2 regions of the Thiomonas sp. X19 genome follow, and region 1 is predicted to be linked to the other one. Evidence: riboswitches for the same ligand, from Rfam matches in the RefSeq annotation. Region 1 holds a riboswitch; the other holds the start of a gene.
The links. Region 1 has a riboswitch for thiamine pyrophosphate ahead of THIX_RS16255 (thiazole synthase). Riboswitches for the same ligand answer to the same signal wherever they lie in the genome.

Region 1 (11,614 bases):
GCAGGCAAGCTTCGTCGATCCGTGGAGAGATATGCTCAGCGGACATCCGACCCTGCAGCACGACCTGTTGGAATTCCGGCACATGCTGGAAAGCCAGGCCGCGCTATTGGCGTCGGAACGTGCCAATGATTTCGACCTGAAACGCATCGGTGTGGCGTTCGATGCGTTGGAGTTGGCCTATGAGCAAGACGACCTTCAGGCTTGCATCAAAAATGATGTTGAATTTCACCAAGCGATCGCCGAAGCATCCCATAACGTCCTGATCGCGCATCTCAGTGCAAGCCTGCATCGACTGATTCAGGATCATGTGGAAAAAAATCTGCGCTACCTGCATGCCCACCCCGAGAAGTGGCAGCAGTTGCGCGAGCAACACCGGGACATCTGGGAGAAAATGCGCGCCCGCAGTTCGCAAGCCGCAGCGCTGGCCGCAAGGCAGCATATTGCTTTTGTGCAGAAAAACATGTCCGAAACTGCGCTGGAAGAATTGCGCATTGAAAGCGCCAAGCGTCGCATTCAAACGGGGTCTCTTTCGCCGTCGGACCATGGAGCCGGCTCGTAGCATCCGAGCGGGCTGGCCTTCGCTCCGGTCAGCGCAGTGGCTTGGACCTGGCTCGCCGGGGCGCGTTTCCTCGCAAGCAGATTTTCCTAGGGACATCCGATGAAAGTGATCGTTCTCGGCGCCGGTCTGATCGGCATCGCATCGGCGTACTTCCTGCGTCAGCAGGGTCACGAGGTCACGGTGGTCGACCGCCAGGCCAAACCAGCCGCGGAAACCAGCTTTGCCAACGGGGGCCAGATTTCCGTGAGCAACGCCGAGCCATGGGCCAACCCGAGTGCGCCATTACAACTGTTGAAGTGGCTCGGAAGGGCGGATGCTCCGCTGCGGTTCCGCTTGCGCATGGACCCGAGGCAGTGGCGCTGGGGCATGCAGTTCCTGGCGGAATGTCGACCGGGGCGTACGAGTCGCAATACGGCGCAGCTGATTCGCCTCGGCACCTACAGCCGTGAGGTGCTGCGGCAACTCCGCCAGGAGCGCGGTATCGCCTATGACCACCGCGCACAGGGCATTCTCCATTTCTACACAAGCCGCAAGGCATTTGAAAACGTGGCGATTGCTGCAGCCCGGATGCGTGCCTTGGGCTGTGATCGACGCGTCATTTCCGCCGACGAGGCCGTGCGCATCGAGCCCGCGCTGGGGCATACCGGCGCCAAGCTCGTCGGAGCCACGTTCACCGCCGAGGACGAGTCGGGAGATGCGAACTGTTTTGCCCGCGAGCTCGCCGGGCGCTGCGAAGACGACGGCGTGCAGTTCTTGATGAGCCACACCGTCACTGCGCTGCATGAAGCGGGAGGGCAGATCGACCACGTTGAGGCGACCGACGAGGATGGCCGCTTTCAATGCATACGCGGCGATGCCTACGTGCTCGCGATGGGAAGTACGAGCGCCTTGCTCGCCAAGCCGCTGGGCATCGAGCTTCCCATCTATCCGCTCAAGGGCTACTCGGTGACCATGCCGGTGAAGGACCCCGCGATGGCGCACCAGGTTTCGTTGAGCGACGATGCCTGCAAACTCGTGTTTTCGCGCCTTGGCAATCGCTTGCGCATCGCAGGTACGGCCGAGTTGAATGGCTATGAGCGAAACCTTGACCGTAAGCGCTGCGAGGCCATCCTCGAACGGGTCGAGGAACTCTTTCCGGGCGCGGGAGACGGCGCGCAAGCGCGGTTCTGGACCGGCCTGCGCCCGGCGACACCGGGCAACGTCCCCATCATCGGGCGCAGTCGCCTGCGCAATCTCTTTCTCAATACCGGCCACGGCAGCCTGGGCTGGACCCTGTCTTGCGGCTCAGGCAAGAGCATCGCGCGCATCATCAGCGGGCTCGAGCCAGAAGCCGATTTCTCGTTCGTCGGCGGCGCATAGCGCATTCGAGCAAACGACCTGGGGCCCCACTTGGTTGGGCGAATCTTGTGCGGTCTTCGACACGCGCATCGACGGCTGGTCGCATTGACGGCCATGCCGTCTTGTGCCAGAATTTCCACTGCTCCGGGGTGCACGAATCGACGCGCTGAGATGGTCAAACCAAACCCGCGAACTTGAACCGGTTAGTCCCGGCGGAAGGAGAGCTTGGATTCCAGGCTGGCGGCGCCCCGAAAGCGCCAGTCGCCTGGGGCACCCTCCGAACACTCAGTTGCATCACGATCGAAGGGGGCTTGACATGCATGCGGATGGCAGTTTGCTCACACACAGCTTGCCGACGTACAGCCCGACTCCCGCACAGCCCCAAACCTATCTTGCAAGCTCGCGCTCCGAGACGGCCGAGCGTGCATGCGCGGGCGAATGCTTGGCCCATGCCGCACGCCAGCGATGTCCGGGCGTTGGCACGACGCCACCACAGGCACGGCAGCCCGGCACCCCTGCGCAGGGTCGCTGTAGGCGACCTCATTCTCTTTTTTAGACCCACCGTCAGACTTGAACTGACAAAGGACTCAAGCCATGTATCGAGAATCAACGACTGGCGCTGACGCTGGTTGGAGTGTCGCGGGCGTCAAGCTCGAGAGCCGATTCCTGTTGGGCAGCGCCAGCTACCCATCGCCGCAGGCCCTGAGCGATTCGATTCGCGCCTCCGGCGCGCAGGTCGTGACCGTCGGTCTCAAACGGGTTCTTGCTGCGCAGGAAAGCGATGGCTTCGTCGCCGCCCTGCGCGAGACCCTGGAGACATGTGGCGCACGTTTGCTGCCCAATACCGCCGGGTGTTACAGCGCGCGCGATGCGATCGAAATGGCGCACATGGCACGCGAGCTCTATCAGACCCATTGGGTCAAGCTCGAAGTGATCGGCGAGGAGCACACCCTGCAGCCCGATCCCGTCGAACTCGTGGAAGCCGCGCGCGTGCTGGTGCGTGAGGGTTTTGTCGTCTGGCCCTACTGCACGGATGACCTGTTGACCTGTCGGCGCCTGCTTGACGCGGGCTGCGAGGTGCTGATGCCCTGGGGCGCGCCCATCGGTTCAGGACAGGGCTTGCTCAACCCGTTCGCACTGCGCACGCTGCGCGAACGTCTGCCGGATGCCACCCTGATCGTGGACGCCGGCCTCGGTACGCCTTCGCATGCCGCACAAGCCATGGAGATGGGGTTCGATGCCGTGCTGCTGTGCTCGGCGGTGTCGCGCTCGCGCGATCCGGTCGAGATGGCGCGAGCCTTCGCGCTGGCGATTGAGGCAGGACGCCGGGCTTGGCGAGCTGGCGCCATCGCCAAGCACGATCGCGCAATCCCGAGCACACCGACCGGCGCGAGATCCCAGAATCCTCGACCCTGCGTTTAGGCCTACGCTGAACAAGCCTCTCGTGCGCATCGCGGAGGTTTGTTCAGCATCGTCCAAGGCCAGGCCACCCGCGGCGCAGTGGTTCGGCAGCATGGCTTTGGCCGGTTGATGAGTTCTACCCAGCCGGTGCCGACAACCGCCGCACAGCGTGCACATACCGCTCCAGCGTTGGTGACAGCGCCCCCGGTGCCAGTCGAATGTCCAGCAACTGAAAACGTCCTCGCGTGGCATGGGCATGCTCGAGCGCATTTTTGAGTTCCAGGCGCGTGCGCACCACAACGCCGTCACCCCCCATGCCAGTCGCCATCGACGCAAAGTCCCACGTCGGCAATGCGGTGAAGCGAGCGCCAGGCTCGAACACCTGGAGCATTTCCCATGCCGAGTTATTGAAGACTAGAACGATGGGATCCCATCCATAGTGGCAGGCATTGCCCAATTCCCACCCTGTCATTTGAAAGGCACCGTCACCGACCAGAATGATGGGGCGCTGCCCCGTGGACGCCTGCAGGCCCAGCCCTGCCGGCACGCCATAGCCCATGGTCGCGTAGTAGCCTGGGGCGATGAGTTCGGTCGGCCCGATGTCCATGGCCGTGAACAGGCAATCCCCGACATCGCTGGCAAGCGGCATCGCGCCATGCCGTTGCATCAACGAGTTGACGGCAGCAGCAATGTCGAGCGGGTTGACTGGCGCGTCTTCAGCGTCTTCTGCGGGGAGTGAAAAAACCTCCGAGCGCTGTTCGGCCCGCTGGACCTGCGCGGCCGGTACCCGCTCCAGCAGGGCATCGATCAGCGCCGCGAGCGGTACGTCAGGGTAGACATGATGCCCCATCACCACACGACCCTCAAGCGCCTGGATGGCGTGCCGAAGATCGATGCGTTGGGCCGACACGGCAAAATTGGTGTCCGACACGATCACGCCGAGCAGCAGCAGCGCATCGGAGTTTTCAACCTCGGTGGCGATGGCCGGGTCTCCAGCCAGACCCAGATAGGTGCCGCGCAGAGGAACCTCGGCTCCGGTCAACAAACCGCGCCCCATGAAACTGGTCACCACGGGAATCCCCAGTCTGCGCGTGAGTTCGGCCACGCGGGATTCCAGCGCGTAGCGCCGCACTTCCACGCCAACCATCAGGACGGGGTGTTGTGCGCCTTGCAGGCGCGATAGCAGTTCATCGGCGCAGGTGGCCAGAGCCTCCGCATCATGCTTGGGCCAGGGGAGGGTGGGTACTGCCTCGCAGATCCGTCCAGGCATGTCCCGCGGTATCTCGATGTAGACGGGACGTGATGCGCGCAGTGCTGTGTCGAGCACCCGTGCAATGTGTTGCGGCGCGGTGGACGGATCATCCAACCTGGCACGATCGACGGTTATTTCCTGATAAATCTTCCACTGCGAATCCAGGGTCTTGACCTGATGGTGCAGCAGATAGCCGCTGGCGGCCTCGTGCGTGGCGGGTGCTCCGGAGATCACGACCACGGGGACACGTTCGGCGTAGGCGCCAGCCACGGCGTTGACCATGTTCAGTGCGCCGGCTCCATAGGTGACGGCCGCCACTCCCAAACCGCCGCGCAGGCGTGCGGCAGCATCCGCCGCGAAACCGACTCCTGGTTCGTGGGAAAGCGTGTAGAGGGGCAGGGCGGCGCAGCGCTCGAATTCGCGAAAAAGCGGTAGGGCAAAGTCGCCGGGAATCCCGAAAATTTCGGTAGCCCCTCGCTGTTTCAGGGCCTGCAGCAAGCGTGCGGTCAGTGTGGTCGTCATTTCCAGGCTCGTCGGGTTTGAAAGCGTTGCATGCACATGGCTGCCGTACCGATCGGTCGATACGCCAAGCCGGGTTCGACGGTTCGCGCAGGTTTCAGTCATCGCTTGCCGGTACTCAGCGCCATAAGGGGCCGATGGCATCGAGCGTGTTTTTCAACATCAACCCGAATTCGGTATCGCCTTCCATCACCAGTGCGCGCTCAAAAAACAGCCGGTCGGCATCGTCGATGCCTCGCACCAGGCGCCATAGGGACGCGCTCGTGCTGCGGATGGTGACCGCAGCGGGGTCATCGAGTGGCGCGACCCTGAACCCCTGAGCGTTCAGCCGCAAGCGAAGTCGCAGCCCAAGGTCTTCGAGATCCAGGCAAACCGCCCGCCCAGACCACGCCGAATGCGTCTCGGAATCCAGGTGCGGGAGCAAAACGCGATCAAGCAGGCGTGCCAGCGCAAACGATGGAGGTTGCATCGGCAACGCGCGAACGACTTGGCGCAACGGTTCGGGAATGGATGCGGCAATGTGCACGGCGGCACTCCCCAGGGCGTTCAGCCAACGGGCAGAAGCGCCCTGGGGAACGTCGCTCGAAATCGCGAAGTCATGCTTCGACATGGGCATGTTCAACATTCCTTGATGGAGTTCTGCCAGAGCAACGCCGCTTCGGCGTCAGGCACTGTTCAGAACAAATTGCATGCCGGGCTGGCGGTGGGCGTAACCATTGACCAAGGCGCCCGGCAAGCGCATCGCACGCAGGGTCGCCAGTGCGTCATCGGCCGATGCCCCCTGGTTGTAAACGGCGTCGAACTGCGCGAGCACTTCCATGAAGCCCTGGCTGCAAGGCGATAGCCGAAGGCGCGAGACGCCCGCCTGTTGCAGGGCCTGGGCCTCCCCGATCAGGGCTTGCACGCCGGCTGACTGAACCTGGGTTCCGTTCAAACAAAGGAAGGGTTGGCCCTCGCTGCTGCTGAGCAAGAGTCCGTCCGCATCATCAAGGCAGCGGAACGCACAGGAGTCCTTGTGCAAGTGATGATGCCGCGCGGTGAAGCATCGCGCCGAGAATGAAAGTGGCAGGCGCCCAAAAGCCCAAATCTCGGTGGGGATCTCGTCTCCACTGACCGCGCGCACCGGATTGCCCCTTGGGTTCACGCAGGCAATGGCATCCAGCGATTGCTCCGCTGGGGCAACCCATCGCCCTGCGCCCCAGGCGGCATGTTCCAAAAGCGCCTCCCGGCTGTAGATGTTGAGATGGGGGCCGAGAACAAAGGGCTGGAGATCACGCGGCCCACGCCGCGCCTGCACAAGGGCCTGGATGGCCGACACGTCACCGGCTTCGACCGCGAATTCATCCTGATTCACCAGATCGCGCACGGAGCGCAACTCGCTCTCGCTCATCACCAGGGCCTGAGAAGCCAGGATCACCTCTTTGCCCGCAGCCTGCAATTCACGCCCCAACGCCAGCCAGTCGGCGAGCTTCATCTCGTGCCGGCGCGAGCAGACGATCTCTCCCAGCACGACGGTATCCGCAGCGCTGTCAGCGACATGCTCGTAGAACTGCATCAACGCAGGTCTTGGCCACCAATACTGAACAGGGCCTACTGTCAATGCGAATCTTGGGGTGGTGACGAGGTCGGTCATGGCGTGTATCCATTGAGGGGGGCTGCGCGAGTTGCTAGCGCCAGGGCCGGTCATAGGCGCCAAGCGTGTGCTGCTGCCCTTCAGCCCACCGCGCAAGTTGCGCCGACCATGCCGGAAGCACCGCATAGCGATTGGGCGATACGGCCAGATCGATGGCGGCACGCCAAACCCGCGTGACCTCGGCGACATAGCTGGGGCTTCGCTGGCGGCCTTCGATCTTGATCGCCTTGACGCCGGCGTCGATCAATTGGGGCAGCAGCTCGAGCGTGTTCAAGCTGGTGGGCTCTTCAAGTGCGTAGTCGCGCACCCCGCCGACATCGAACCGGCCCTTGCACAGGGTTGGATAAGCCCGTGGCTCATCGGGCGCGTAGCGGTCGATCAGGACATCGTTCAGACGCGCTTCGACGGTGTCGCGGCGATCGACCCAGCGCACGGCTGAAGGTGGCGAACACACACCGGCATTGTTGGGCGACTGGCCGGTTGCGTAGGACGACAGCGCGCAGCGGCCCTCCACCATCACGCAAAGACTTCCAAATCCGAACACCTCGATGTCGACGCTGGTGTGCCGGATGACATGCGCCACTTGCGACAAGGTCAGGACGCGGGGTAGAACCGCGCGTTGAATGGCGTAGTGCTCACGGTAGAACTCGATCGCTGCGTAGGACGTCGCCGAGGCCTGCACGGATAGATGCAGGCGCATGTCCGGATGATGACGCCGCGCATGGGCCAGCACGGCAATATCGGCCACGATCAGAGCGTCGGCCCCGAGTTCGACTGCGCGATCAACCGCCCGAAACCAGGGCTTCGGATCTTGCCCTGCGGCGAAGGTGTTGAGTGCCATCAGGACCTGAGCGCCATGCCTGTGGGCATAGGCAACGCCGGCATGAATCTGTGCATCATCGAAGTTCAAACCTGCGAAGTTGCGCGCATTGGTGGCGCCGCGCAAACCCAGATAGACAGCATCTGCGCCTGCGTCCACTGCCATTTCCAGGGCTCGCAGGGAACCCGCTGGACAGACGAGTTCTGGTTGCCGCTTGGTCATCGAAATGGGGGATTCCATGAAGGATCTCAACGTTGATTCAGGAGGGGTGAAGGGAGGCGAAAGGCGTTGGCGTCATCCCCGCGTAGCTTGAAACCGGGCATCTGCAGGCCCTGGATTTGCTTGCTCAAACCGCCTCGATCCAGGCTTGATGGATGCGCCAGCGTTTGCCCAGGCAAGCGGCAGTCTTGCACCACCCATTGGCGCACGCCCCGATCGGCGAGCATCTTGCCCAGGGTCAACAGTTCTGCTTCGCTGAAGAGGCCCGCACGCCAGGTTGTGCGGCATTCGAAGGGTACGCCCGAAGCCAAAAGATGATCCAGGGATGTCCTTGCGCGGCGGCCGCTGCCTGGAGTGCCCGTGATCGTGTCGTAGCGGCTCCAGGGCGCCTTCACATCGAACCCCACCCAGTCGACCAGAGGGAGCAGCGTTGCGAGGCGCTGGGGATACATGCCGGCCGTGTGCAGCGCAATCTCGAAACCCAGGTCGCGCACTTGTTGCATGGCCTCGGCCAGCGCGGCTTGCAGCGTGGGTTCCCCTCCGGAAAAAACCACGCCGTTCAGCAACCCACGTCTGCGCTCCAGGAAGTTCAGCACGGACTCCCAGGGCGTGCCTACTGGAGCAGCAGCCTCAAGCAAGTGCGGGTTGTGGCAGTAACCGCAACGCCAAGGGCACCCCTGGCAGAAGATCACGGCGGCGAGCTTGCCGGGAAAATCAATACTGGTCAGGGCGGTGATCCCGCCCACACGCAACGCATCCATCCGTATTGGCGATTCAGATGTTCGGCATGCTCGGTTGCTCGGCGAAGAATCGTCGCTCCAGGTGTTCGCCCTGCTTGCCGATGTTGAAGCTCGACACCGGCCTGTGGTAGCCCATGACGCGAGTCCAGACCTCGCATGGCTGGCGCTCGTCATCGAGCAGTCGCGGCTGCATCATGTTGGGTTCAGTGGGTTGATAGGCATGTGACAAGGCAGTTCTCCAGAGTGGTTGTTGTGGCCGTGAAGGCCCTAGGCGGCAAGCAGGCCCTGTTTGCGCGCGAGGATTTCCTCATCGCACTTGGGGCAGAAAGGGTGTTCGCCCGACAGATACCCGTGCTTGGGGCAAATGGAAAAAGTGGGCGTGACGGTGATGTAGGGCAGGCGAAAGCGCGTCAGCGCGCGGCGTATCAACTCTTTGCATGCCGCGCCGCTGGACAGTTGCTCGCGCATGTAGAGATGGAGCACGGTGCCTCCGGTGTACCTGGACTGCAAGGGTTCCTGCCGCTCAAGGGCCTCGAACGGATCATCCGTGAAGCCCACTGGCAATTGCGACGAGTTCGTGTAATAGTGGTGCGCCGCCGTGCCAGCCTGAAGAATGTCCGGAAAGCGTTTGCGATCTTCTTTGGCGAAGCGGTAGGTGGTGCCTTCAGCGGGCGTAGCCTCCAAGTTGTAGAGATGTCCGGTCTCTTCCTGAAAGGCCACGATCCGGTTTCGGACATGGTCAAGAAGGCGCACGGCAAAGGCATGGCCCCAGGGCGTGGTGATGTCCTGCGTGTCGGCGGTGAAGTTGCGGATCAACTCGTTGATGCCGTTGACCCCCAGCGTCGAAAAATGGTTGCGCAGGGTGCCGAGATAGCGCTTGGTATACGGGAACAAGCCCTGGTCCATGAGGCGCTGGATGACCTTGCGTTTGATCTCCAGGCTTTGCTTGCCCATCTCCAGCAGGGCATCCAGTCGGCTGAGCAAACCCGACTCGTCGTCGCGGTGCTGATAACCGAGTCGAGCGCAATTGATCGTGACCACGCCGACGGAACCGGTCTGCTCCGCCGAGCCAAAGAGGCCATTGCCGCGCTTGAGGAGTTCGCGGAGATCGAGTTGCAAGCGGCAACACATGGACCGCACCATGTTGGGAGTGAGGTCGGAGTTGATGAAGTTCTGGAAGTAGGGCAGCCCGTACTTGGCAGTCATTTCGAACAGCCGCTGGGCATTCTCGGATTCCCACGGAAAATCTGCCGTGATGTTGTAGGTCGGGATCGGAAAGGTGAACACGCGCCCTTTGGCGTCACCGGCCGTCATGACATCGATATAGGCGCGGTTGATCAGATCCATCTCGACCTGCAACTCGCCGTAGGTGAAGGGCATCTCCTCGCCTCCGATCAGCGGAGTTTGGCCGCGCAAATCCTCGGGGCAAGTCCAATCGAAAGTGAGATTCGTGAATGGAGTCTGCGTTCCCCAACGGGAGGGAACGTTGAGGTTGTAGATCAGCTCCTGTATGCACTGCCGCACGGCGGGATAAGACATCCGATCCCGGCGCACAAAGGGCGCCATATAGGTATCGAAAGATGAGAAGGCCTGAGCGCCAGCCCATTCGTTCTGCAGGGTTCCCAGAAAATTGACGATTTGCCCAACGGCAGACGTCATGTGTCGTGGGGGTCCCGCCTCGACCTTGCCGGGGACACCATTGAGTCCCTCGTTCAGCAACGTGCGCAGTGACCATCCGGCGCAATAACCGGACAACATGTCGAGGTCGTGGATGTGGAGATCGGCGTTGCGGTGCGCCTCGCCGATCTCGGCGGGATAGACGTGCGAAAGCCAATAGTTGGCAGTCACCTTGCCCGCCACGTTCAGGATGAGCCCCCCCAAAGAATATCCCTGGTTGGCGTTCGCATTGACGCGCCAGTCGGCTCGACTGAGGTATTCATTCACCGAGCTTTCCACATCGACCAGAGCTTTGTAGTCTTGCCGCAGCTTGGCATGCTGCTCGCGATAAACGATGTAGGCGCGAGCACTCTTGAAGTAATTGGCTGCGATGAGCGCGTGCTCAACGACATCCTGGATCTGCTCGACGGCTGGCGCCTGATTGCCAAAGCGATGGATGAGGACTTTGACGGCATCGTCGCCAAGTGCCTGGGCTTCATCGGATCCGAACTCGCCAGTGGCTTCTCCGGCCCGGCGTAAGGCCGAAAAAATCTTCTGTGCGTTGAAGCTCACGCGAACGCCATTGCGCTTGATGACCTCGCGGGGAAGGCTCAGGTGGTGCTCTGCTGCTCGGTGGTTCATCTCTTTCTCCTGGCGACGCAAACACTATATCTAGCGTTTTATGGTCTTGTTAACTACTAGATGTAGTCATGACCTAGGTCAAGGAAGATCAAGATTTCGATGGCGGGTGCTGGAGCGCGGCGCAGCCATTCGCCCTTCCAACACTTGTCGGGAGTCGAGATGCATTGGGATGACGCGATGGGCACGGGCGGCGACAACATGCGCGGAGGCAGCTGTGCGCACGAGGGCAAACGCCTGGGGTTGGACGGCAAGACCACCGGCTGCCAGAAAACACCGGCATCGACGACAGGCAGATGGCAACCGTTTTTGCCGCTTCGACCCAAGGATTGGGCCATCAGCCCACGTGCCAGGCACACAGCACGGCTGGGCGATACAACGGCACAGCTTGATGCCGTCCTGGTTGGGCAGCCTCAAACAATGCCGCCAGAACGAGCTGCTGATGCATCCCGAACAGCAGGTTGTTCTGGTGATCCAGCATCACAGGCTGTCGCGGCGTCGAGGCCAAAATCGAGCCAGTCTTCCCCCAAAAGCTCGACGGGATGTTGCGTACGTTCCGAACCGTTCCCGCACCTCATGGAGTCCGCAGCACAGTACCTGTCGCATCCCCAGCAGATCCGCTCGGGGTGAATCGGATGGATCGGAAATTTTTTGGCCATGTCAGATCCCCTTCCCAAAAGCGAATGAAGCCATCGATGGTGCTCGGGATTTCTATTCGACCATAACAGTTCGTCCGGAGATTCAGGACTTCACGATCGAGAAGTTGATCAACACCCCGTCCGGTGACCGCGACTGATACGCAATGTGCAGCCGTTCGCCATGGCGCTGCTGGATTTGT
Region 2 (11,614 bases), 1.8 Mb from region 1:
GGGCCCGCGCCAGTTGTTCGAGCAGGGCGCGGCGGTCGAAACGGAAGCCGAAATAACGGGCTGAGCGGACCAGGCGCGCCAGATGCGGCGCGATGTGGGCGCGCTGCTCGGGCCAGCGCGCGGCGAAGGTTTCGATGAGGCCGAGGCCGGGGTCCAGCCCGGTGACGAAGCGGGCCTTGAGCAGGCATTCGGCCCACTCGGCCTTGGGGTCGGAGTCGGCCACCACGCCGCTGCCAAGGCCCAGACGGGCGGCGCGTGTACCTCGGCGCAGGCGATCGTCGATTTCCAGGGTGCGGATGGCGACGCTGAACACGCCGCGCACGGCCTGCGGGCTGCCGGGTCGCGCCGCGTTGGCGTTGGCGGGCGCGGGTTGCAGCCAGCCGATGGCGCCGGTGTACAGGCCGCGCGCGGCGGGCTCCAGTTCGCCGATGATCTGCATGCTGCGGTGCTTGGGCGCGCCCACCACCGAGCCGCAGGGAAACAGCGCGGCCCACAGCGCAGGCCAGCCCACCTGGGGCGCGAGTTCGGCCTGCACGCTGGAGGTCATTTGCCACACGCGCGGATAGGGCTCGACGGTGAAGCGCCGGGGCACCTGCACGCTGCCGGGCACGGCGACGCGGCCCAGGTCGTTGCGCAGCAGGTCGAGGATCATCAGGTTCTCGGCGCGGTTCTTCGGGTCGGCACCGAGCCACGCCGCGGCTTGCGCGTCCTGTATCGGGTCGGTCTGGCGCGGTGCGGTGCCTTTCATCGGCCGCGCCGCGATGTGTCCGCCCGGCTGCAGGGTGAAGAACAGCTCGGGCGAGAGGCTGAGCACCCAGCGGCCGCTGGCTCGCACGGGCCGTGATGACTGCGATGGATGCAGGGATGGACCTCCAAGGTTTCCCGGCGTAGCGCCATCGCCCCCCAGATAGGCCAGGCAGCGATAGGCCGTGGGCTGGCGCTGGCGCAGCGCGCGGTACAGCGCCAGCGGATGGCCGAAGGCGCGGGCGTGCAGCGGGAAGGTGTAGTCGATCTGGTAGGTGTCGCCCGCCGCGAGATAGGCGGCGATGCGCGCCAGCGCGGCGCCGTAGCCGGCTTCGATGATGCCGCGCCGCCAGCCGGCCAGGCCCGCCGGGGCATCGGCCCCGCCGAGGGCGGCGAGCTGGCGGACCAGCCAGGCGTCCACCGCGCCGCCGCCGTCCAGCATGGTGGCCTGGGCGAAGCTCAAGCCCTCCACCAGCGGCGTCACGGGGGCGTGCGCCAGCGGCAGCCCGGCCAGCGCTCGCGCCGCCTCGAACGCGGCGAACAGCGCCACTTCGCGCCCGCGCGCCAGTTCCTCGCCCGCCCAGCCCTGCATGGCGGCGGCCTCGGCGTCGGTGCGGGCGATGCGGTGGGCGATGGGCGCGGTGTACAGGCGCGCGGGCGCGTCGGCGGGGTCGAACAGCACGAAGGACGGATCGGCGTCGGCAGCCGGTTCGGACATGGAATGGGCGGTTGGCACGGACAGCTGGCTTGAAAGGATCGAGGGCACGGCAGGGGCGGCCGGCGATGGCACTTGTGGCTTTGTGCCGGATCAGCCCGCCGCCGCGCGGCAGTCCAGCTCCTGCTGGGCGATGGCCAGGCCCCGGCGCGTGGCGGCCTGCGGGTCGGCGGCCTGGGTCACGGCGCTGACCACGGCGTAGCCGTCGGCCCCGGCGGCCATCACGCCGGGGGCGCGCTCCAGGCTGATGCCGCCGATGGCCACCGTGGGGTAGCGCGGCTTGCAGCGCGCGGCCCAGTCGCCCAGGCGCTGCAGGCCCAGCGGGCGGTAGGGCATGACCTTGAGCGTGGTGGGATACACCGGGCCGAGGGCGATGTAGCTGGGGCCGAGCGCGTGCGCCCGCGCCATTTCGCCCGGCGTATGGGTGCTCACGCCCAGGCGCATGCCGGCGGCGCGCAGCGCGGCGAGGTCGGCCAGCAGCAGGTCCTCCTGGCCCAGGTGCACGCCGTAGGCCCCGGCGTCCAGCGCCTCGCGCCAATGGTCGTTGACGAATAGCTGCGCCCCGGCCTGGCGCGCGGCCTCGGCGACGCGGGCGATGTCGGCGCGCAGGGCCGCGCCCTGCAGGTCCTTGATGCGCAGTTGCAGGGTGCGCGCGCCCCAGTCGAGCACGCGCAAGGCCCAGTCGGCGTCGGGCAGGATGGGGTAGAAGCCGGGCGGCGCGGTGAGCGGCGCGAAGGCCGGGGCCTCGGCTTGGGGCAAGCTTCCCGGCGCCGGACGCTGGGGGAAGCTGCCGCTGTCCAGTCCGGCGGCGGGGTTCACCAGCGGGCGGGCTTCGGGTGCCGCGCGCCAGGCCTGGGCGATGCCGGCATGGGTGCGCCATTGCGCCTCGACCACCGCGTCGGCCACGCTCCAGCCCTGTGCCAGCATGGCCGTCAGCGCGGCGGCATACAGGCAGCCGGTGCCGTGGGCGCCGTGGGCGAGACGCGGCACGGCGAAGGCCTGCGCGCCGTCGCGGGTGACGAGCCAGTCCACGCTGAGCGGGCCTTCGGCGTGCCCGCCCTTGAGCACCACCGCCTGGGTGCGGCCCTGCCCCAGCCACTGCGCGCGCATGGCGGCCAGCCAGCCGGGCGGCATCGCGCCGCCGTCGCTCCATGCCGACAGGCCCAGCAGTTGCGCGGCTTCCACGCGGTTGGGGGTGACGACGGTGGCGGCCCGGGCCATGGCCACCAGCGCGCCGGCGCCGGTCTGCAGCAGCGGCACGCCGCCGGCGCTGGCGGCCAGCACCGGGTCCCACACCACGGGGCCGTCGGTGAACGCGGCGCAGAAGGACGCCACTTCGGCCGCCACGTCCGCATCGCCCAGCATGCCGACCCTCACCGCAACAGGCTGCGCCTCGGCGGTCAAGGCGGCGAGCGCCGCGCGCAGCACCGGCACCGCGGTGGGCACGACCTGCTGCACGCCCTGGGCGTTTTGCACCGTGAGCGCGGTGCACACGCTGGCGCCTCTGCAGCCCATGGCCTGCCAGGCCGCCAGATCGGTGGTGAACCCGGCGCCGCCGGTGGGGTCGTGGCCGGCGAGGGTGAGTAGGAGCGGAGCGGACGTGGGGCTTGGCGACATGGGAGGCGGGAAATGTTCAGGGTTGCGATGGACATGGTTGTGCGCGCAGGGGGATGATGCACGCCATGCTTGACTTCGAGTTCACTTCAATTTCTAGGATGCGCCCGTGACCAGCGATTTCATCTCCATCGGGGAGCTTGCGCGACGCGCCGGCCTGAGCACGCACACGCTTCGCTATTACGAGGCCGAAGGCGTGCTCAGACCGGTGGCACGCGCGGCAAGCGGCCATCGTCGCTATGCGCATGAGGACGTGCTGTGGCTTGGGTTCGTGCTCAGGCTCAAGCGTACCGAGATGCCGATCAAGGAAATTCGGCGCTACGCCGAACTGCGCGCCCAGGGGGATGCGACCTTGCCCGCACGCCTCGCGATGCTGCAACTCCATCGCGAGCGTCTGGCCACCAGGATGCTTGAGTTGTCGACTTGCGCCGGCGTCCTCGACGCCAAGATTCAAACCTATCTGGCGATGATGGATGAACCGCCGGCGCGCACCAGGAATCCGCACCATGAACCCGCAAGCGACTGAACCCCTCACCGGCCAAGACCCCGACTCACGCTACGCACGCGGCTGGGCCAAGCTGCGCGAAATCGACGGCGAGGCCGGCGAGCGCGTGATCGACGCGCTGAAGGACATCGCCCCCGATTTCGCGCGCTACATCATCGCGTTCGCCTTCGGCGACATCTACTCCCGGCCGCAGCTCGACCTGAAATCGCGCGAGATCGGCGTGGTCGCCGCGCTGACCGCGCTCGGCTATGCCACGCCGCAGCTCAAGGTGCACATCCACGGCGCGCTCAACGTCGGCTGGAGCCAGCAGGAGGTGGTGGAGATCATCATGCAGATGGCGGTGTACGCCGGCTTCCCCGCCGCGCTCAACGGCCTGTTCGCGGCCAAGGAGGTGTTTGCGGAACGTGCGCTCGCGCCAGCGTGAGAACGCATCGAACGATGTGCGACGACGCCGTGCCACCCGCGTCGGGCAACCGCCACTCTGTTTCGGCGCAAGCCCGTGGCACATCCCGCTGCGGGGATTCGGCTCCGGCATCACCATCGCTCTATGCGCCATCGGCTTCGACGATCGTGCCCTGATGGAAGAACGCCCGCCATGACTCGCCCGTCTGGCGCCAGATCGTCGAACGGCATGTGATCCGGGGGCCCTGGACGAGGGTATAGGTCAGCAAGTAGCTGCCTTGGGCAATTTCGCGGCATTGGAAATCCCGCGCTTCCCAGACATCTTCTTGCGAGTTGACACAGCGTTGATCGAGAACGTCCAGCACGGCGGCACGGCTGTAGCACCGGCCCGAGGCGCCGATTTCCCAGAAACCGGCATCCAGCATGGCCTCGAAATCGGCGCGCGTGCTTGCCTGCTCGATGCGGTAAAAAAGGGATTCGCGCGCAATCAGTTCTTCAAGAATGGGCAGCAGGCGGTCTTCGGTAACGAGGTCGGGCTCCATGCCGGTCTGGTTGGAATGGCGCATCGGTATGGAGCGGCGGCAAGGCGGACAAGCGTGCAGAAGAAAGCGGGCCGTGGCATTGGGTGCGAACCGCCGCGTCTCAGGCCCCGGCCTCGTGCCAGAACGGCATGCCCACCGTGGGGGTGGATGCCTGGGCGGTGTCGCGCTCGGGCATGGCGCCGGCCAGGAACCCGAGGCGGCCGGCCTGCACCGCCTGGGCGAAGGCGGCGGCCATGCGCACGGGGTCGGCCGACTCGGCCACGGCGGTGTTGAGCAGCACGGCGTCGAAGCCCAGTTCCATGACCTGGGCGGCGTGCGAGGGCTTGCCCAGCCCGGCGTCGACGACGAGCACGGCGTCGGGCAGGCGTTCGCGCAGGGTGCGCAGCGCGTGCAGGTTCTGCGGCCCGCGGCCGGAGCCGATGGGCGCGGCCCAGGGCATGACGGCGGCCACGCCGGCGTCGAACAGGCGGCGGGCGAGCACGAGGTCGTCGGTGGTGTAGGCGAACACGGCGAAACCCTCGCGCACCAGGCGCTCGGAGGCCTCCAGGGTGCCGAAGGGGTCGGGCTGCAGGGTGTAGTCGTCGCCCACGACTTCGAGCTTGATCCAGGAGGTGCCGAACAGCTCGCGCGCCATCAGCGCCAGGTTCACCGCCTGCTCGGCGGTATGGCAGCCGGCGGTGTTGGGCAGCAGGTGGCAACCCAGCGCGGCGATGCGCTGCCAGAACGCCTGGCCGCCGCCGCTTTCCGGCTGCAGGCGGCGCAGAGCGACGGTGAGCACCTCGGCGCCGCTGGCGGCCACCGCGTCGTCGAGGACTTGCGGGCTCGGATAGCGCGAGGTGCCGAGCAGCAGGCGGGATTGCAGGGCGACGCCGGCAACGCTCCAGGGATCGGTGACCGGCGTCGGCGCCTCCCCCACCCGGCCTCCCACAGGGGGTGGGGCGGGAGAGAGCGGCGCGACGCGGCGTTTCGAAGACCCCTCGGGCTCTTCGCCGCCCCGTTGGGGAGGCGGGGCCACTCCCTCCCCGTTTCGTGGGCTGGGTTGGGACGGGGCGTCGCGCGGCGCAGGCTGGCCCAAGCTGGTCTGCACCAGCGGTTCGGGGGCTGTGATGTCGGTGTCCATGGCCAATCTTCCTCGGTTCAGCCGCCCACCACCGGGGCGACGATGTCAATGCGGTCCTGCGCGGCCAGCGGCTGTTCGGCCCAGCGCGCGCGGGGTATGAAGGTGCCGTTGACGGCGCAGGCGAAGGCGCGCGGCGCGGCGTCGAGCCCGCGTTCGGCGAGCAGCGCATGCAGCGTGCCTGCGCACGTCTGCACGGCCTGGCCGTTGAGCCAGAGGGTGCGCGCGGCGGACTCAGGCGGCATGACGCAACTCCGTTTGCGGCCCCGGTGCTCCCAGCGCCTCGGCGATGCCCTGCTCCACCTGCCGCACCAGCGCGGGAGCGATGAGGTAGCCGTGGCGGAACAGGCCGTTGATGCGCCACACCCCGCCCGCGTCCAGCCCGGCGACGGGATGGTGGTCGGGCAACGCCGGGCGCAGCGCGGCGGCCAGGCGCAGCACGCGGGCCTCGCCGAATTCGGGGTGCAGGCTATAGAGGGCGCTGCCGAGTTCGAGCGTGGAGCGCAGCGTGGGCGGGCCGGCGTCCTCGCTGTCGAGCTCGGTGGCGCCGACGACGAACTGGCCGCCGGGGCGCGGGGCGACGTAGATGGCGTAGCGCGGATGGATGAGGCGCACCGGGCGGCGCAGGCTCACCCCGGGCGCAAACACGGTGAGTACCTCGCCGCGCACGCCGTGCAGGCCGGGAACGCCGTTCCTGGCGCCGATGCCGCGGCAGTCCACCGCGAGGTCGAAGCCGTGGCGCCGGCCGTGGGTGTCGACCAGCGCGGCGGGCTCCACGACGTCGATCGCCGCGCCCTCGTGCCAGGCGCCGCCGCAGGCGGCCAGGCCGGCGTCGAGCGCGGCGGCCAGGGCGGCATAGAGCTGGTCGTTGGCGAGCTGGCCTTCCTGCGGCAGGTAGAGGCCCTGCGTGAAGCGCGCGGCGAGCAGGGGTTCGAGCGCGGAAATCTGCTTGCCGCCCAGCGCCTGCATCGACGCGTCCTCGCCACCTGCCGGCAGGTGCGCGCGCAGCAGCGCGGTGTAATGGTCGAGCGCGCCACGGTCGGCGGCGTGCGCCACGACCAGCGTGCCCTCGCGGCGGAAATACACCTCGCGCCCGGTCTGCGCGTGCAGCTCGGCCAGCCACTGCGGCCAGATGGACAGCGACGCCACGCCCAGGGCGTGGATGCCCGCGTCGGCCGCCGCAAGCTCGGCGGTGGGCGAGAGCATGGCCGCGGCGGTGGGTCCGGCGCTGCTGCGGTCGGCACGGGCGTGGGCGTCGAACAGCTCGACGACATAGCCCGCGCGCAGCAGGCGCCAGGCCAGCAACCGGCCAGCGAGTCCCGCGCCGGCGATGCCGATGCGGGGCGCATCCCCCTCCCGACCTCCCCCACCCGCGGGGGAGGTGAGAACCGCGCTGCGCGAAGCAGGCTCCCGCACTCCCTCCCCACCCTGGGGGGAGGGTTGGGGAGGGAAGGCATCGGCGCGGCCCGGCGTGGCGTTCACAGATAGATCTCGCTTCCAGTCTTGCGGAACTCCTCGGCCTTGCGCGCCAGTTCCTGCTTGAGGTCGCCCGCCGCCACCTGGCTTTGCGCCGCGGCGCGGATGTCCTGGCTGATTTTCATCGAGCAGAACTTGGGGCCGCACATGGAGCAGAAATGCGCCGTCTTGGCCGCTTCCTTGGGCAGGGTCTCGTCGTGGAAGGCGCGCGCGGTGTCGGGGTCGAGCGCGAGGCGGAACTGGTCTTCCCAGCGGAACTCGAAGCGGGCGCGGGAAATGGCGTTGTCCCACAGCTGCGCGCCGGGATAGCCCTTGGCGAGGTCGGAGGCGTGGGCGGCGATCTTGTAGGCGATCAGCCCCTGCTTGACGTCGTTGCGGTCGGGCAGCCCGAGGTGCTCCTTGGGCGTGACGTAACACAGCATGGCGGTGCCGGCCCAGCCGATGTTGGCCGCGCCGATGGCGCTGGTGATGTGGTCGTAGCCGGGCGCGATGTCGGTGGTCAGCGGACCCAGGGTGTAGAACGGCGCCTCGAAGCAGTGCTTGAGTTCCTCCTCCACGTTGACCGCCACCATGTGCAGTGGCACGTGGCCGGGACCTTCGATCATCACCTGCACGTCGTGCTTCCAGGCGATCTGCGTCAGCTCGCCGAGGGTGTGCAGCTCGCTGAACTGCGCCTCGTCGTTGGCGTCGGCAATGGAGCCGGGGCGCAGGCCGTCGCCCAGCGAGAAGGTGACGTCGTAGGCCTTCATGATGTCGCAGATCTCTTCGAACTGCGTGTAGAGGAAGTTCTCCTGGTGATGCGCCAGGCACCACTTGGCCATGATGGAGCCGCCGCGCGAAACGATGCCGGTCATGCGGTTGGCCGTCAGCGGCACGTAGCGCAGCAGCACGCCGGCATGGATGGTGAAGTAGTCCACGCCCTGCTCGGCCTGCTCGACGAGCGTGTCGCGGAACAGCTCCCAGGTGAGATCCTCGGCCACGCCGTTCACCTTTTCCAGCGCCTGGTAGATGGGCACGGTGCCGATGGGCACGGGGCTGTTGCGCACGATCCATTCGCGGGTTTCGTGGATGTGCTTGCCGGTGGACAGATCCATCACGGTGTCGGCGCCCCAGCGGATGGACCACACCATCTTGTCGACCTCGTCCTCGATGTCGCTGGTGACGGCCGAGTTGCCGATGTTGGCGTTGACCTTGGTGAGGAAGTTGCGGCCGATGATCATCGGCTCGATCTCGGGATGGTTGATGTTGGCCGGGATCACCGCGCGGCCCGCGGCCACTTCCTGGCGCACGAATTCGCCGGAAATCTCATGCCGCATGCCGAACCAGGTGCCGCGGTGCTGGCCGCCGTTCTGCGCCAGGGCGTCGGGCAGCTGCGCGCGCAGCAGGTTCTCGCGCAGCGCGATGTACTCCATCTCGGGCGTGACGATGCCTTGGCGCGCGTAGTGCATCTGGCTGACGTTGGCCCCAAGCTTGGCGCGGCGCGGCGCCGGCGGCTGGGCGAAGCGCAGCGCGGCGGTGGCGGGATCGTGCGCGCGCTGCCGGCCGAAGGTGCTGCTGGGGCCGGAGAGCTGCTCAGTGTCGGCACGTGCGGCAATCCACGCGGCGCGCAGCTTGGGCAAGCCGGCGCGCACGTCGATGGCGGCCTGCGGGTCGGTGTAGGGGCCGGAAGTGTCGTACACCCGCAGCGGCGCGTTTTTCAGCAGGCGCGTGACGGTGGGCGACTCCTGCATCAAGGTGTCGGACAGCGCGATTTCACGCCAGGGCACGCTGACGCCTTGCGGGCCTTCGGTGTAGACCTTGCTCGAGGCCGGAAACGGGGTGCGGGTGATGCGGCTGGACAGGCGCTCGGGATCGACGGCGCGGCGAACTTCGGACATGGTGGCCTCCTGGAGTGGTTGGCCTGCCGAAGCGCATGGGGCGACTTGGTTTCCTACGCGGGGATGGTCCCGATCAGGTTCAGCGGATTTCGCAGTGTTGCGATCTCAGCCAGGCAACTTCCGATGCACGGCACTCCGACAAGCAAAGCCAAGTATAGGCCGCACCAAGTATGCCCTGCGCAACGACCGCGCCAGTCTCGCGGGATTGCACCCCACCGATCAGAACCCCGAACCCGGCTGCCGGAGAAAGACGAGTTCTTCCGGGCTGCTGGCGCGGCCGAGGATGGCGTTGCGATGTGGAAAACGGCCGAAGCGGGCAATGATGGCGTGGTGGCGCTGGGCGAAATCGAGGAAGTCTTCGAAGCGCGCACGGTCGACTTGCGGCGCGGCGTCGCCCAGCGCGGCGAACAAGGCCACCGACTGTTCCTGCACCGCAAGGTCCTCGGCATGCTCGAGCGGCAAATAAACGAACACGCGCTCGATGGGCCACAGGCGCGCATCGTCCCCCGCGTCGACCATCGCCAACGCCTGACGCAGGGCTTGCGGGTCAGTGGCGAAGGCCCGCGGCGTGGCGCGAAACAGATTGCGCGGGCACTGGTCCAGCAGCAGGAGCAGCGCGAGGGCGCCGCGTGGGGAGTTCGTCCAACTCGCCAGCGCACCCGCAGCCGCCTGCAGCTGCAGGGCACCGAAACGGGCGCGGATGTCGGCGTCCACGGCGGCGTCCTTGCCGAACCACAGCGCACGACGCGCCGTCCAGGTGGCTTGGACGTCGTGCGGCGCCTCGCCAAACCAGTAGCGCAGCAGTTCGGCGGCTTTCTCGGGCGGATCGGAATGTGGCATGACGCGAGCCTCAGACAGCGCGGCGGGCGGCCGGGTAGAGCCGGCGCGCAATCAACGCCCCGGCCGCCAGCGCCAGCACCGTGCCCAGCAGCACGCCAATCTTGGCGGCGTCGAATTCCTGCGCATCGGCGTTGAAAGCCAAGCCGGCGATGAACAAGGACATGGTGAAGCCCACACCGCAAAACGCGGCCACCGGGGCCATCAGGCGCCAGGAATAGCCACGCGGCAGGCCGTCGGCCAGCCAGGCCACCATGCCCACGCCCGCAAGAATGCCGACGGGTTTGCCCAGCACCAGCCCCAGCGCCACACCCCAGGTCACCCCATGGCCCAGCAAGGCCAGGGCCGATGCTCCCAACACCACGCCGGCATTGGCCAGCGCGAACAGCGGCAGCACCAGCCAGGAGACGTAGGGTGCGAGCGCATGCTCGACCTTGGCGCCGGCGCCACCCGCGCGGGTCTGCGGCAGCAGCAAGCCGGTGAGCACGCCGGCAACGGTGGCATGAATGCCGGACTTGAGCACGAACAGCCACAGCAGCACGCCGAGCAGCAGATAGGGCCAGGCGCGACGCACGCCGAAGCCTTGCAGCAGCACCATGAGCAGCGCGGTAGCCACCGCGGCGGCCAGCATGGCGCCAGAGATTTGCGCGGTGTAGAACGCGGCGATGATGAGCACCGCGCCAAGATCGTCGAGCACCGCCACCGCGGTGAGGAAAACCCGTGCCTGTGGCGGCAAGCCGCGTGCCAGCAAGGCCATGAGGCCGAGAGCGAAAGCGATGTCGGTGGCAGCGGGAACGGCCCAGCCGCCCAGAGCCGCCGAGTCGCCAAGATTGAGCGCGACGAACACCAGCGCCGGCACCACCATGCCGCCGAGTGCGGCGGCCACCGGCAGCGCGCGGGCACGAGGGTCGGCCAGGGCGCCGAACAACCATTCGCGCTTGATCTCGATGCCCACCTGCAGGAAGAACAGGGCCATGAGCGCATCGTTGATCCACAGCAGATTGCTTTCCACCAGATGCAGCGGGCCGAGATGCACGCCCCAGGTGGTTTGCAGCAGACCCTGCCAGAGGGCGGCCAGCGGGCTGTTCATCAGCACCAGACCGAGCACCGCACTGGCCGCCAGCATCAGGCCGGAGCGGGCGGCGGCGTTGCTGGCGTTGTTCGGTGCAGTGGCGGCACTCATGCCCTTAGGCCCACGATGTGCGCTATGCGCACGTCAAGCCCCCGTCATGTGCCCGTTGCGTGTGCGCGACGGGGCACAAGGCGTCAGCCCTTGGCGTGTTCGCTGTAGCGCTTGGCGCCGGCGCTGATTTCGGCGCGGGCGGCGTCGGCGCCAGCCCAGCCTTCGGTCTTCACCCACTTGCCGGCTTCGAGATCCTTGTAGTGGTTGAAGAAGTGCTCGACCTGCTTGAGCAATTCCGGCGTCAGGTCTTCGGGCTTGCGGATGTTGCGGTACATGGGCAGCAGCTTGTCCACCGGCACGGCGATGAGCTTGGCGTCGGGGCCGGCCTCGTCGGTCATCTTCAACATGCCCACCGGGCGGCAGCGCACCACGCAGCCGTGCACCAGGGGAATGGGGGTGACCACCAGCACATCCACCGGATCGCCGTCTTCCGACAGGGTTTGCGGGATGTAGCCGTAGTTGCACGGATAGTGCATGGCGGTGGACATGAAGCGGTCGACGAACAACGCGCCGCTGGCCTTGTCGACCTCGTACTTCACCGGCGGGGCGCCGGCGGGAATTTCGATGACCACGTTGAAATCGTCGGGCAGGCTTTTGCCTGC

Region 2: it holds a riboswitch for thiamine pyrophosphate, as region 1 does, so the genes downstream of both, thiC (phosphomethylpyrimidine synthase ThiC) here and THIX_RS16255 (thiazole synthase) in region 1, are expected to answer to the same signal.

What each region holds. Positions count from the first base shown of each region.
Region 1 is NZ_LT605203.1:3,364,662-3,376,275, reverse strand. It holds gene THIX_RS16265 (FCD domain-containing protein) at 1-559, shown strand, start outside; gene THIX_RS16260 (D-amino acid dehydrogenase) at 659-1,918, shown strand; TPP riboswitch at 2,033-2,135, shown strand; gene THIX_RS16255 (thiazole synthase) at 2,492-3,319, shown strand; gene ipdC (indolepyruvate/phenylpyruvate decarboxylase) at 3,435-5,072, opposite strand; gene THIX_RS16245 (SCP2 domain-containing protein) at 5,188-5,595, opposite strand; gene THIX_RS16240 (U32 family peptidase) at 5,734-6,702, opposite strand; gene THIX_RS16235 (peptidase U32 family protein) at 6,737-7,762, opposite strand; gene THIX_RS16230 (anaerobic ribonucleoside-triphosphate reductase activating protein) at 7,771-8,502, opposite strand; gene nrdD (anaerobic ribonucleoside-triphosphate reductase) at 8,516-8,677, opposite strand; gene THIX_RS16220 (ribonucleoside triphosphate reductase) at 8,749-10,779, opposite strand; gene THIX_RS16210 (DUF3079 domain-containing protein) at 11,190-11,435, opposite strand; gene THIX_RS16205 (DUF2249 domain-containing protein) at 11,518-11,614, opposite strand, start outside.
Region 2 is NZ_LT605203.1:1,572,494-1,584,107, reverse strand. It holds gene THIX_RS07430 (chorismate-binding protein) at 1-1,462, opposite strand, end outside; gene thiE (thiamine phosphate synthase) at 1,553-3,076, opposite strand; gene THIX_RS07420 (MerR family transcriptional regulator) at 3,183-3,599, shown strand; gene THIX_RS07415 (carboxymuconolactone decarboxylase family protein) at 3,580-4,002, shown strand; gene THIX_RS07410 (DUF4440 domain-containing protein) at 4,124-4,546, opposite strand; gene THIX_RS07405 (thiazole synthase) at 4,623-5,642, opposite strand; gene thiS (sulfur carrier protein ThiS) at 5,660-5,884, opposite strand; gene THIX_RS07395 (FAD-dependent oxidoreductase) at 5,874-7,121, opposite strand; gene thiC (phosphomethylpyrimidine synthase ThiC) at 7,118-8,992, opposite strand; TPP riboswitch at 9,025-9,140, opposite strand; gene THIX_RS07385 (DUF924 family protein) at 9,212-9,832, opposite strand; gene nhaA (Na+/H+ antiporter NhaA) at 9,843-11,012, opposite strand; gene ppa (inorganic diphosphatase) at 11,096-11,614, opposite strand, start outside.